Regions from separate parts of the Mesorhizobium sp. YR577 genome, predicted to be linked through region 2. Evidence: riboswitches for the same ligand, from Rfam matches in the RefSeq annotation. Region 2 holds a riboswitch; each other region holds the start of a gene.
What was found. Region 2 has a riboswitch for cobalamin ahead of BM413_RS20445 (TonB-dependent receptor domain-containing protein). Riboswitches for the same ligand answer to the same signal wherever they lie in the genome.
Positions count from the first base shown of each region.

Region 1 (4,570 bases), on a different contig from region 2:
GCCTCGATCAGCGCCGGCTTGGCGTTGCGGCCGGTGACGACGACATGCAGGCCCTCGCGCCGGTTCTTCAGGGTCGAAACCACGCTGTCGAGGTCGAGATAATCGTAGCGCAGCGCGATGTTCAGCTCATCCAGCACGACGAGGCTGATCGACGGGTCGGCGATCAGCTCGACCGCCTTGGCCCACGCGGCTTCTGCAGCGGCGATATCGCGCTTGATGTCCTGCGTTTCCCAGGTGAACCCCTCACCCATCGTGTGCCAGACCATGCGGCCGCCGAAGGTGGCGAAGGCATCCTTCTCGCCGGTGTGCCAGGCGCCCTTGACGAATTGCACCACGCCGACGCGCTTGCCATAGCCGAGCATGCGCAGCGCCAGCCCGAAGGCGGCTGTCGTCTTGCCCTTGCCGGGGCCGGTGTTGACGATCAGCAGTCCCTTTTCGGTAACCGTCTTCTCGGCCACCTCGGCGTCCTGCACCGCCTTGCGCTTGGCCATCTTGGCCTTGTGGCGCTCGGCTTCCTTTTCGTCGATTTCTTTCATCTCATTTCACCTGCATCGGCAGACCCGCGACCATGAAGAATACACGGTCGGCGCGGGCAGCGATCCTTTGATTGAGCCGGCCGGCGGCATCGCGGAATTTCCGCGCGAGCGCGTTGTCCGGCACGATGCCGAGCCCGACCTCGTTGGCGACGACGAACCACGGACCGCGCGGCCTGGCCAAAACGGCCTCCAGCCTTTCGCTTTCGCGTTCCAGATCATGATCGGCCAGCAAATGATTGGAAAGCCAGAGCGTCAGGCAATCGACCAGCAAGGGCTGTTCATCCGGCACATCGGCAATGGCATCGGCAAGGTCGAGCGGCGCGTCGACCGTCTGCCAGCCTTCGGCGCGGCGGGTGCGGTGGAGCGCGATGCGCTCGACCATCTCGTCGTCGAAAGCCTGCGCCGTGGCGATATAGGTCCAGGGCGCAGGGAATGCGGTAGCCAACCGCTCGGCATGCGCGCTCTTTCCCGAGCGCGCACCGCCGAGCAGGAGGATCAGCGAAGTGGCGTCAGGCAAAGCTGTCGCGCAGGCTTGTCGCCGTTCCGGTGAAGCGTCCGCGAATGACGCCGACGGCAGCACCCAGCACGACCCAGAAGATCAGGTTCGTCACGGTTACGGCGACCACGAACTGGTGATGCAGGTCCGGCGGGATCGGCGATTCGTGGCTTGCCGGCTGCGGCGCGCCAAGCAGATGCGGCGCGACCATCAGCGCAACGCCGATCAGCGAAAACACCAGCGACGAGCGGAAGGCGATCAGGCCAAGGCCGGCGGCAGTAGCAACCACCGTACCGATCCACCAGACCTGACGGGCGGCAAGATCGGCCGCAGGCATGGCCGGCAGTTCCGGCGGCAGGCCGAGGCCCGGCGCCAGCGTGAACACGGCAAAGCCGGCAAAACCCCAGAAAATGCCCTGGCGCCAGTTGGGGATGCCACCGGCGAGTTCCGAAGCGGCCACCAGAACCAGCGCAAAGCCGATACCGGTGACGATGTTGGCAAGCGCTGTGAAGGCGAAGCGCTCGAAACCGTCCGCCGGCGCCCAGCCTTCTTCGTCATGCTCGTGGGCAGGTGCTGCGGCCTCAGCCGTCGGTGCCACGGTTTGCGCATTATCGGCGGCAGGAGCAGCGTGCTCGTGGCCGCCTCCGGCGTTCTCGAAGGTTTCCGCCTTCAGGATCAGCGGAACGGTCGCATAGGCCTGCATGGCCGTCATGACGATGCCGGACAATAGCCCTGCGATCGCCGCGATGAACACGACGTTACGAAACAATGTCATGGGAGCGGTCCTTCGTTAGTGGCAGGGAAACGCCATCGAGTGGCGATAGTCGTGGCCGGCATTATGGACGACTTCCATATGCGAGAAGCCGACGAAGCCGATAACGAAGAGGCCGAGCAGACCGGCCATTGCCAACTGCATCGAGCGCGAGGCCAAACCTGCTGTTGCGCCGAGCGACGAAGAAACCGTGTTCATTTCCAAATACCTTTCACCCTCCACCCGAGGGCACCTAGAGTTTCCAATGTCGCCGGCAGGTCTCCTGGCTTGCGGGTCGGCACCCTTCCCCGCCTTCCCGAGAAAATTCTCAGTGGCATCTGGGGAGAGCTCGCCGCGCACAGTTGCGGGGGCAGCCGCGGCTTTGGGCAGATTTTGCCCGCACCGCATTCCCTATTGATTCCTCGCGGAACCGACGACAGCGGCGACTATAAGGATAAACCCGCCGCCCGGCAAACCAATTTCCCGCCCTTTTTCCTGCCGGAAAGGTCGTAATTTGACGATCGGGCAACTGTCGCCGGAATTGACAAATTTTCCGTACAGGTATCCGCTGACCCCACCGGAGGACAGCGCGATGACGGCAGGCCCAGCGGAAAGCGAAGCCTATAACGGCCTTCGAACGGCGGAGGTGACGCTTCCGTCCCGCGCCTATTGGAGCGACGCCGAATATCAGCGCGATCTCGACGCGATCTGGTATCGCAACTGGATCATGGCCTGCCGCGAGGCCGATGTCGCCCAGCCGCTGGCTTATCGTGTGTTCAAACTCGGCACGCAGGAAATCCTCATCATCCGCGACGAGACCGGCGTGCTGCGCGCTTTCCACAACACCTGTCGCCATCGCGGCTCGCAGCTTTGCGGCGAGAGCGAAGGCAGGCTGAAGGCTCGGCTGCTCACCTGCCCCTATCACGCCTGGTCCTATTCGTTGCGCGGCGATCTCGTGCGCGTGCCGTCGAAATCGCTGCCCGAAGGTTTCGACAAGGCCGACTACCCGCTCTATCCCGTGGCGCTGTCGGTCTGGCGTGGCTTCGTCTTCGTCAATCTGGCCGAAGATGTGCAAGGCTCGGCTGCAGATGTTTTCGATGCCGGCTCCGCCGAGGTTAGCAACTGGCCGCTGGAAGACCTCGTCACCGGCCATGCCTTTCGCAAGGTGATGAACTGCAACTGGAAAATCTTTTGGGAAAACTTCAACGAGTGCCTGCATTGCCCGGGCGTCCATAAATCCCTGTCGCATCTCGTGCCGATCTATGGCCGCGGCCTGATGGCGCGACACGACGATCCGGAATGGGCGCTTCATGCCGACAATGATGCGCCCGAATATTCCGGCGGCCTGCGGGCCGGCGCCGAGACGTGGTCTGAGGACGGGCGCGTTCATGGCCCGGCTTTTCCGAAACTGACAGAGGCCGAGCGCAGGGCCGGGCAGACCTATGCCGCGCATCTGCCGTCGATGTTCGTCGTCGGCCATGTCGATTATGTCCGCACCGTGCGGCTGGTGCCGCTGGGACCGGAACAGACGGAACTGGTGGCGGAATGGCTGTTCCTGCCTGAGGCGCTGACGTCAGGCGGGACGGATCTCGAAAACATCGTCAGGTTCGGCATCCAGGTGCTGGAGGAGGACGCAGCCATTTGCGAGATCAACCAGAGAGGCCTGCATTCGTTGCGCCACGAGGCGGGCGTGCTGATGCCGGAGGAATATGAGCTTCAGCGCTTTCATCAATGGGTGCGCGGCCAGCATGCGCAGGCGCTCACATCGACTTCGGCAGAAAACGCCAGGTGATCAAGCCGCAGATGGCCGTGAAGACGCCGAGCGTGACGAACACCGCGCCAAGGCCGAAGAAGGCAAGCACAACCGAGTAGACCAGCGGCGGCAGAAGCTCCGACAGGTCGAGATAGGTGCGGTAAACGGCGGTCATCTGCGGCCGCTCATAGGTGCGCACCGCGCGCATGAAGGCCGTGGAGCCGAGCGCATCGAGCGCCACCGCAAACAGCGCGCCGAACAGCAGGAAGCAGCCGGTGACCAGCGGCAATCGCTCGCCGCCAAGGCCTGCCAGCAGCAGCGCCGTGCTCATGCCGAAAAAGGCAAACGTCATGATGTTTCGTGCGCCGAAGCGCCGGCCAGCCCTGCCCCAGTAGATGGCCGCGAACAGAAGGGCGTTTCCTGCCGAAACCAGAAGGCCGCCGGCCAGTTCGCCCTGCCCCGTTACCACCATCAGGATCGGGCCGTAGACGAAGAACGTCGTCCAGAAGCATGAGCGGCCGAAAGCGATAACCCAGGCCAGCCGCAGCCGCGGCTGGGCGACGAAGCGGCCGATATTCTTGAGCGGATTGGCCGGCCGCGTCTTGCCCGGCCGGATCAGCGCATTGTCGCCGAGGCGGAAGTACCAGAAGGTGACGAGCAGCGCCGTCGCGAAGGCAACCACCACGCCATGCGTCACGAAGATTCCGTAGCGCGTGTAAAGAAAGACGCCAAGCGTCGGCCCGCCGGTCCAGGCGATCATCGATGCCGCCATGCGCAGCGATTCGGCCTGCATGATGTCCGTCTTGCGGATGTGGTCCATGATGTAGAGGTTGAGCGTGATCGCCAGCGCGCTCGCCCCCATGACGCGGGCCAGCATGCCGAACATCTGCCCCGGCAGCGAATGCGTCATGAACAGCAGCGAACCGACGGCGAGCAGCACCACGCCTGTCGTATAAATCCAGCGCCGCGAAAAACGCCCGATCAGCATCGGCATGAACAGCGTTGCCGAAAGGCCGATGAAGGCAACGAGCGTG
Region 1 covers NZ_FPBI01000010.1:216,528-221,097, reverse strand. Annotated here, with positions in the region: gene cobO (cob(I)yrinic acid a,c-diamide adenosyltransferase) at 1-536, opposite strand, end outside; gene cobU (bifunctional adenosylcobinamide kinase/adenosylcobinamide-phosphate guanylyltransferase) at 538-1,053, opposite strand; gene BM413_RS16620 (CbtA family protein) at 1,046-1,807, opposite strand; gene BM413_RS16615 (CbtB domain-containing protein) at 1,823-2,002, opposite strand; cobalamin riboswitch at 2,039-2,233, opposite strand; gene BM413_RS16610 (aromatic ring-hydroxylating oxygenase subunit alpha) at 2,376-3,575, shown strand; gene BM413_RS16605 (MFS transporter) at 3,544-4,570, opposite strand, start outside.
Region 1: it holds a riboswitch for cobalamin, as region 2 does, so the genes downstream of both, BM413_RS16615 (CbtB domain-containing protein) here and BM413_RS20445 (TonB-dependent receptor domain-containing protein) in region 2, are expected to answer to the same signal.

Region 2 (4,570 bases):
AGCGGTGCGCCAGCGTCGCCTCGAAACCGGTTATGCGGGCGCTGGCGACGTTGAACGGGAGGTAGGTCGGCGGGTTGGAAGCGATCGCGTCGGTCAGGAAGGTCTGGTAAAAGGCGAGGTCGAGGCTGGTGCCAGCCGTCGCCTGCCAGTTCAGCCCGACCTCGTAGGAGCGCGACTTTTCAGGCTTCAAATCCGGGTTGGAATAGCCGGGATAATAGAGATCGTTGAAGGTCGGCGCGCGGAAGCCGGTGGCGTAGGACGAGCGCAGCACGAGATCGGGCAGCACTTCGTAGCTCGCGCCGACATTGTAGGTGGTGGCGCTGCCGAACTGGCTGCTGTGATCATAGCGGATGCCCGTGTCGACGCGGAGCGCCTCGTACTCCAGCGAATACTGGCTGAAAAGTGCGGCCAGGTCGCGCGAATCGACGGCGAAGTCGACGGTCGAATCGACCTGCTCGCGATAGGCTTCGACGCCGCCCGTCAGGATGTGGCTGGCCTTGCCGGTCTCGAAGCGTTTTTCGGTCGAGGCGAAGATGCCGTAGCGCTGCGTGTCGAACTGGCTGTCGCCACCCGGCACGTCGTCGCGGAAATTGGTCGAGTAATCGAGGCCGGAGCTGAGTTCTACCGTCGACGACCAGCTGTCGGAATGCAAAACATGCGCGCCCACTTTTCCGGCAAAGGTCGTGGTGTCGACTTCGTTTGCGGATGGGAACGTCGCGTCGTACTGGCTGCGGCCGCGCGCGAAAAGACCATCGGCATAGAGCCGTCCCCAATCAAATTCCTTCGACAGCGAAAGATTGGCCGAGCCTTGCAGGAAGCCGTCATCGTCCGGCTCGTGACCCCAGGCGAGCGGCGTGGTGAAGTCATAGCCGCGCGTGCCGAGCAGGCTGCCGCTGAACGCGTAGTTCACGCCGCTTTCGCTGCGGCCCTGGACGGTGCCGGAGACATAGCCGCCCCAAGGATGGGTAACGCCGGTGGTGAGCGTGGTACAGGCATTGCCGCCGTCGGCGCAGGCTCCGCCCTGTTTGGTGATGATGTTGACGACACCGCCCATGGCGTCGGCACCGTACTGGGGCGAATGCGCGCCCTTGGCGACCTCGATGCTTTCGATCGAAGCCAGCGGGATGTTGAAGATGGAGGTCGTGCCGCTGGTGGCCGAGCTTGCCCGCACGCCGTTGATCAACACCAGCGTTTGGGTGGCCGACATGCCGCGCAGATAGACATTGGCCGACGCCCCCTGCCCGCCATAGGAAATGATCGAAACGCCGGTATAGGACTTCAGCAGCGACGGCAGGTCGGGTGCTGCCGACTGCTCGATCTCCCTGCGGTCGATGACCGTCACCGACGAGGTCGAGCGCGCCAGCGTGGTCTCGCGCCGCAGCGGCGTTGTGACGACGACCGTGTCGAGTTTGATTACGTCCGCGGCGCCGTCATCCAGCTCCTGCGCGCCGGCATTGTTCGTGAAAGCCAGCGCCAATGCGCCAGCCAAAATGGTCGATTTCTGCATGTCTGCCCCCGATAGGCTTTTGGCGGGCGGCAAAGCGCGCCCGAAGGTTTGATGACAAACCGCAGACAGGAAAATGATCGACAGGCAGACTATGAAACGACGACATCGAACCCTCGGCCAACCCCGGCATGCGGCAACACTTTTTCAAATGTCACCGCCACGGGCGACCGCGCCTGAACACACCCCGTGTTCAAGCATGGGTGACCGGAAAAGGCAGGTCTCCTGACTTCCGGGTCTATGCTTGTCTTTCGCCTTCCCAATCGCGCTGAAGCGCTTTTAGTGGCCTGGTTGAAAGAAAGCTCGCCGGCTACAGTTGCGGGGGCAGTCTCGGCTTCGATCTGTCGATCTCACCGTGTTCCCTTTTCATCCGCCGTGAAGCGGAACCAATTCCGATTCCACTGGTAGCTGTGCGTCCGGCGAGCGTCAACCGGGTTTGGCCGGTTGTGCAGATCAGATGCTATGAGGCCGCGCCCTCGGCGGCAGTGATCAGAAGTGCGCGCAGACGCCGCAGGTCATCGGGCAGCGGCGCGCGGCGATCGAGCCGCGCCACTTCGCGGGCGGCGGCAGTGCGTATGTCGCTGCCTTGCGGCAGCCATAGCAGCCAGGACAGGAAGATCTCTTCCGGGCACGACAGGGCTAGGTCTTCGACAGACGCAGCCGAGCCGGCGGAACGCTCGATCGCGCCCGATTGCCAATGCGAACCCATGGGTCAGGCCTCGACCGTCAGCGCACCGAGCGGCTTCGAACAACAGGCGAGGATAAAGCCGTCCTCGATCTCGTGGTCGAGAATGCCGCCATTGTGGCTCATCTCGACCTCGCCCGAGACCTTCTTGATCTTGCAGGTGCCGCACAGGCCGAACTCGCATGCGGCTGATATGCGCACGCCGGAAGCGCGGGCCGTCTGCAGCACGGTCTGGCCGGAGACGCAGTCGGCATCGATATCCGACAGCGCAAAGCGGATCGGGGTGATCTGCTCGACAGGCGCGCTATCGGGCGCGGGCGTGGAGGCGTCGGAGAACGGCGCCGGAACGACTTCGACCGGAGGCGCGCCAAAGCTTTCCTGATGATAATGCGCCATGTCGAAGCCGGCAGCCTCGAGCATCTGGCGCACCGCGCGCATGAACGGGTCTGGACCGCAGCAGAAGACTTCGCGGTCGCGGAAATCGGGGGCGAGCAGCGGCAGGCGCACGGCGTCGATGCGGCCCATGTGACCGCTCCAGACCTCGCGGTTCGAGCGCTCCTCGATGAGGAAGCCGAGCGACAGGCCGGGCATGCGGCTGCCGAGCAATTCGAGCTCCTTGCGGAAGATGATCTCTTCCGGGCGGCGCGCGCAGTTGACGAAGGCGATGTCGGTCCATGGCGCGCAATCGTTCAGCCAGCGCAGCATCGACATCATCGGCGTGACGCCGGAACCGGCGGAGACGAACAGGTATTTGGCCGACGGATGGTTGTGATGGGAGAAATCGCCGGCCGGGCCGTAGGCCTTGATGTGGACGCCGGGCACCAGATTGTCGAACATCCAGCGTGTGCCGACGCTGCCGGCCTGCGCCTTGACCGTGACCGCGATGGAGAACGGCCGCGACGGGCTGGACGACAGCGTGTAGGTGCGCATCAGCGGGCCGTCTTCCAGCGGCAGTTCCAGCGTGACGAACTGCCCCGGCTGGTAGCGGAACCAGGTCTGGTTGTCCGAGCGGAAGATGAAGGTCTTCACCTCCGACGCCTCGTCGATCACGCCGATGCATTCCAGCACCTGCAGCCGGTCGTTCCACGGCACCATCTCGTCCAGATGCCGATAAAGGGAAAGTTCCGTCATCGCGTTCATCCGCTTAGTTCCGTTTGATTGACCATGAGCTTGTCCGAAAACCGGCAGCCACTTTTCGCTAACGCGGTCCTACGGTTCGGGCTCATGGTTTTAGGCCACGCTGCGCAGCGCCGGCTTTTCGCCCTCGGTCAGGCGCGGTTCGATGAAGTTGCAGTACCATTCGACGAACTGCATCACGCCGCCCTCATGCTCTTCCGAGTAAGGTCCGGGCTCGTAGGCCGGCGACTTGATGCCGAAGGCATTTTCCTCGACGATCCGGCGGTCCTGGTCGTTGGTCTCGGTCCAGACATGGGTGAGTTCGGCAAGATCGTAGTCGACGCCTTCGACCGCATCCTTGTGGACCAGCCATTTGGTGGTGACTGCCGTTTCGGTGGCCGAGATCGGCAGCACGCGGAAGGTTACGGCATGGTCGCCGAGCACGTGGTTCCACGTCGTCGGATAGTGATAGAGCAGCAGCGCGCCGATCTTGTCGGCTGTTACTGTATCCGACAGGTTCTTCTTCACCGCGCGCTTGCCGGACATGGTGTAGCTGACGGCGTCGCGCAGCAGCGGCGCACGCGTGGCGCGGTATTGGCCACCGGCATCAATGCGGAACTTGCTCGGCAGGCCGACAGCCTCGCACTTCGCCCAATGAGCAAGCATTTCCGGGTCGCTTTCGGCACCGTTGACGCCGGTGACTGTCGGAGCTTCCGGGAAGGTCTTACAAAGTTCGGGATGGTTCGCCGCGCAGTGATAGCACTCGCGGTTGTTTTCCCAGACCAGCTTCCAGTTGCCCTTCTCGATGATGGTACTTTCGAAAGCGACTTTTGCTTCGCGCAGGCGATGCGGCAGGAGATAGGGCTCGACCATCGCGCGCATCGGCGCGAAATCCGCCGGCTCCTTGGCGAGGCAGATGAAGATGTAGCCGCCGACGCTTTCGCAGGCGACAGGCTTGAGGCCGAACTGGTTCTTGTCGAAGCCTTCGGCCATCTGGCGCGCAAACAGCAGGCGGCCGTCGAGCTCATAGGTCCACTGGTGATAGGGGCAGACGAGCTTGGCCGTGGTGCCCTTTTCGGCGGTGCAGACGCGCGAGCCGCGATGGCGGCAGGAATTGTGGAAGGCGCGGATGTCGCCCTTCTGGTCGCGCACGACCAGCACGGGATAGTCGCCGATCTGCGCGGTGATATAGCTGCCGGGCTTCGGCAGTTCGCAATCATGGCCGAGGAATAGCCAGTCGCGATACCAGATCAGGTCGAGATCCA
Region 2 covers NZ_FPBI01000014.1:67,844-72,413, reverse strand. Annotated here, with positions in the region: gene BM413_RS20445 (TonB-dependent receptor domain-containing protein) at 1-1,507, opposite strand, end outside; cobalamin riboswitch at 1,702-1,910, opposite strand; gene BM413_RS20440 (hypothetical protein) at 1,965-2,213, opposite strand; gene BM413_RS20435 (FAD-binding oxidoreductase) at 2,217-3,320, opposite strand; gene BM413_RS20430 (aromatic ring-hydroxylating oxygenase subunit alpha) at 3,420-4,570, opposite strand, start outside.

Region 3 (4,570 bases), on a different contig from region 2:
GCGTCACGTGCGAATACTTGTAACCAATGCCGACGGCGGCCGGGCCGCACTTCTGCCGATGGCAGCCAGCAACGCAGTCGTCGGCGATCAAGTCGCCGTGCCGCGGTGGTTTACGTCGATTGTCCGCGTCGAGGACGTTCGCCGCGAGATGCAGGTCGTTTCCGGCGGCCGTCACATCGGCTCGGTTATCATTGTCGGGCACGCATCGGACGAGATCGGCGAAGTCTGGCAGGACACCCGGTCTCTCGGTCTTGTAGCGCTCGTACTCGGCCTGATCGTGTTGGGGATACTCTACCTTGCGCTTGGGCGCGTGCTTCACCCACTGACAAATCTGGCGAATGGCCTGCGTGAACTCGAGAAGGGGCAGTTTCGACATCGCCTCTCGCGCCCAAACGTGCAGGAACTGGCTGATATTACCGATCGTTTCAACGCGCTCGCCAATCGGCTCGGTGCCGCGAAGGTCGACAATGAGCACCTGAATCATCAGCTGGTTACGGTCCAGGACGATGAGCGCCGGCAGGTCGCCACCGAGCTCCACGACGAACTGGGCCCTTGCCTGTTCGGCATCAAAGCCAACGTCGCTTCCCTGGAACGCCTCGCAGGAAGCCTGCCGGACAATGTGGCGGGGCAGGTGAGGGAACGTACGGCGACGATCGATGAGATTGCCGACAAGATTCAGACCATGAACCGCAGCCTTCTCAACAAGCTCCGCCCTATGGCACTCAATCATCTTCCGCTTGCCGAAGTGATTGCCGGTTTGCTGGCCGAGTTCCAACGGCATGGACCGACGCCGAAGATCTCCCTTGCCGTCGGCCGCCTTGCCGACAGATATGATGATCCGGTCAACATCACGATCCACCGATGCATTCAAGAGGGAATCACCAATGTCCTTCGGCATGCTGAAGCACGGAGCATAGACGTCGCATTGGGCGAGCAGCCGGCCACCAGTCAAGAGAGCGAGCATCCGGGGCATCGCACTGTGCTGCAACTTTCGATCAAGGATGATGGGCGCGGCTTTGCGCCGGGAACGGCCCGTGGTCTCGGGTTGACCGGTATGGAAGAGCGCGTGCGTGCACTTGTCGGAAATTTTTCGATCACGAACCAACCCGGTGCTGGAACCCGTCTCGAAATTTCCATCCCGCTCAATCAGCAGCAATCCACACGCGGCCAGAACGGTACTCGGGTAGGACAGCCATGACGCAGGTTCTCATCATCGATGATCATCCGATTGTGTTGCAGGGATGCCGGCGCATTCTGCAGGATGCGGGAGTTCACGAGATGTTGGAGGCCGACAGTGTCGTTGCCGGCTACCGCCTTTACCGACGCAAGCACCCGGATGTCGTCGTCATTGACCTCGCCCTGCAGGGCGGCGGGCTTGGCGGCCTCGATCTGATCAGACGCATGCGACTTCACGACACCCGCACGCCAATTCTTGTCTTCAGCATGCATAGCGACCCCGTCATCGTGAGCCGTGCACTAAAGGCTGGCGCTACCGGATATGTATTGAAGGATGCCGGTCCTCGCGACTTTCTTGAAGCATTTGAGTCAGTGCGCGCCAGAAAACCCTATCTTGGTCATCAAATGGCTCTGCAGGTGGCGCTCATCGGAACGCCGGGGCGCAGCCGCGGCTTGCTCGCAGAGGCAACGCCACGAGAGTTGCAGACGCTTGCCCTGCTGGCAGAAGGCAAGCCTTACGCGGAAATCGCCGATGATCTCGGCGTCAGCTATAAAACGGTTGTGAATATGAGTTCACAGCTCAAAATCAAGCTCGGCGCTCGCAATCTTCCCGAGTTGATTCGTATGGCTGTTCAATACGTCTCTTCGTCTTCCGACCGTCCGGTGGCCAGCTCTCTGCGATAACTGGCCAATCCATTCCAATGCATGTGTTCCGGCCATAGGTGATCGTGTCGAATTTATCCGTGCTATCCGAATACAAGCTGTTGACGTCTACTGTGTCGTTGGCACAGTATGTAGATATCGTGGTTCTTTCGAGTCTGTTCGGGCTTGAGAGCTAAGAGGGAAGCCGGTGCGCGATATCGCAATGCCGGCGCTGCCCCCGCAACTGTAAGCAGTGAGCTTAAGTCGAGTAACGCCACTGGCGCCAAGGCGCTGGGAAGGCCGACGGAAGCGACGACCTGCGAGCCACGAGACCTGCCGCGATAGATTTTGAACGTCCACGGGCGGGGTGTCCCGGTGGTGCGCTTGCTTCGTGCGGCTTGCGTCGCACGGTCTATCGGAATGCGTCCGCAGTTATCCCCGTCTTGCAACACTACGGGGATTTAAGATGCCGGCGACTTCGACAGTTCAGACCAACGGGACCGACAGGGTTCCATCCACTTTCACCGAGATGGGAGATCGGCAGACCGAGCCCGGTTATCGCGTCATTCGCCGCAACGGCGCGGTGACGCCGTTCGACGCCTCCAAGATCACCGTTGCGCTGACCAAGGCGTTTCTCGCCGTCGAAGGTTCGGTCGCGGCAGGCTCGCGGCGCGTCCACGATGTCGTGGAAGAACTGGCGTCGCACGTCGTGTATGCGCTGACGCGGCGCGCCGATGCTGGCCGCACCTTTCATATCGAGGAAATTCAGGATCAGGTCGAACTGGCGCTGATGCGAAGCGAGCACCACAGGATAGCGCGCGCCTATGTACTCTATCGCGAGGAGCGGGCGCGTGAGCGGGCGCTTGCGAAGGCAGCTACGACCGAGATTGCCGCACCTTCGCTGAAGGTGAGGGCCGATGACGGCAGCCTTGTTCCGTTCGACAAGGCGCGGCTTGCCCGCATCGTCGAGGAAGCCTGTGAAGGGCTGGATGCGGTTTCGTCCGATCTGATCCTCGGCGAGACGGGGCGCAATCTCTATGATGGCATCACGCTGGACGAGCTTTCGCTTGCGCCGATCCTGGCCGCGCGCACGCTGTCGAGACCGAACCGAATTATGCGCTGGTCAGCGCGCGTCTGCTGCTCGACCGGTTGCGGCGTGAGGCGCTGACCTTCGTCACGGGTCGGACCGAGCAGGCGACGCAAAGCCAGATGGGTGAACGCTACGCTTCCTATTTCCCGGAGTACATTGCGACCGGCATCAAGGCTGAGCTGATCGATCCGGAACTCGGCCGCTTCGATCTCGCTCGTCTTGGTTCTGCACTGAAGCCCGAACGCGACCTGCAATTCCAGTATCTTGGCCTCCAGACGCTCTATGACCGCTATTTCCTGCACACCAAAGGCAAGCGGTTCGAACTGCCGCAGGCTTTCTTCATGCGCGTCGCGATGGGATTGGCCTCACGCGAGATCGACCGCGAGGCCCGCGCGATCGAATTCTACAACCTTCTGTCGTCCTTCGATTTCATGGCCTCGACGCCGACGCTGTTCAACTCCGGCACGCTGCGGCCGCAGCTTTCCTCCTGCTTCCTGACCACCGTTGCGGACGATCTCGACGGCATTTTCAAGGCGGTGAAGGACAATGCGCTGCTGGCCAAATATTGCGGCGGTCTCGGCAATGACTGGGCCCCGGTGCGCGGGCTCGGCGCGCATATCAAGGGCACCAATGGTGAAAGCCAGGGCGTGGTGCCGTTCCTCAAGGTGGTGAACGACACGGCGATTGCCGTCAACCAGGGCGGCAAGCGCAAGGGTGCGGTCTGCGCCTATCTCGAGACGTGCATGTCGACATCGAGGAGTTTTTGGACCTGCGCAAGAACACCGGCGACGACCGCCGCCGCACGCATGACATGAACACCGCCAACTGGGTGCCGGACCTGTTCATGCAGCGCGTTGAGACTGATGGCGAGTGGACGCTGTTTTCGCCCGACGAGACGCCGGATCTGCACGATTTCTACGGCTCGGCTTTCAAGACGGCCTATGAGGTTTATGAAGCGAAGGCTGCTGCCGGCGGCATCAAGGTATTCAGAAAGGTCCGCGCGCTCGATCTCTGGCGCAAGATGCTGACCATGCTGTTCGAGACCGGGCATCCATGGATCACGTTCAAGGACCCTTGCAATATCCGCTCGCCGCCGGGCCATATCGGCGTCGTGCATTCGTCCAATCTCTGCACAGAGATCACACTCAATACGCCGAAGGACGAGGTCGCGGTCTGCAATCTCGGCTCCGTCAATCTGATCAATCATCTGACTGTGAGTGGCCTCGACCTCGACCGGTTGGCGCGCACGGTAAAGACCGTCATGCGCATGCTCGACAATGTCATCGACATCAATTTCTACACGATCCCCGAGGCGCGCCGTTCGAACCTGCAGCATCGGCCCGTCGGGCTTGGGCTGATGGGCTTTCACGATGCGCTGCAGGCGCTGAAGATCGCCTACGCTTCCGACGAGGCCGTGGCATTCGCCGATATCAGCATGGAAGCGGTCAGCTACAACGCGATCTCGGCGTCCTGCGATCTTGCCGCCGAGCGCGGTCGCTATCCGAGTTTTGCCGGTTCGCTGTGGTCGAAGGGCGTTCTGCCGATCGATTCCATCGACCTTCTGGCGCAGGCGCGTGGTGGCAAGGTCGATATGGACCCGTTCACTGACGCTCGACTGGGAGAGCCTGCGCAAGCGCGTGAAGAAAAACGGCATGCGCAATT
Region 3 covers NZ_FPBI01000037.1:36,198-40,767, reverse strand. Annotated here, with positions in the region: gene BM413_RS30165 (histidine kinase) at 1-1,198, shown strand, start outside; gene BM413_RS30160 (response regulator transcription factor) at 1,195-1,860, shown strand; cobalamin riboswitch at 1,964-2,174, shown strand; partial or broken gene BM413_RS30155 (ribonucleoside-diphosphate reductase subunit alpha) at 2,348-4,570, shown strand, end outside.
Region 3: it holds a riboswitch for cobalamin, as region 2 does, so the genes downstream of both, BM413_RS30155 (ribonucleoside-diphosphate reductase subunit alpha) here and BM413_RS20445 (TonB-dependent receptor domain-containing protein) in region 2, are expected to answer to the same signal.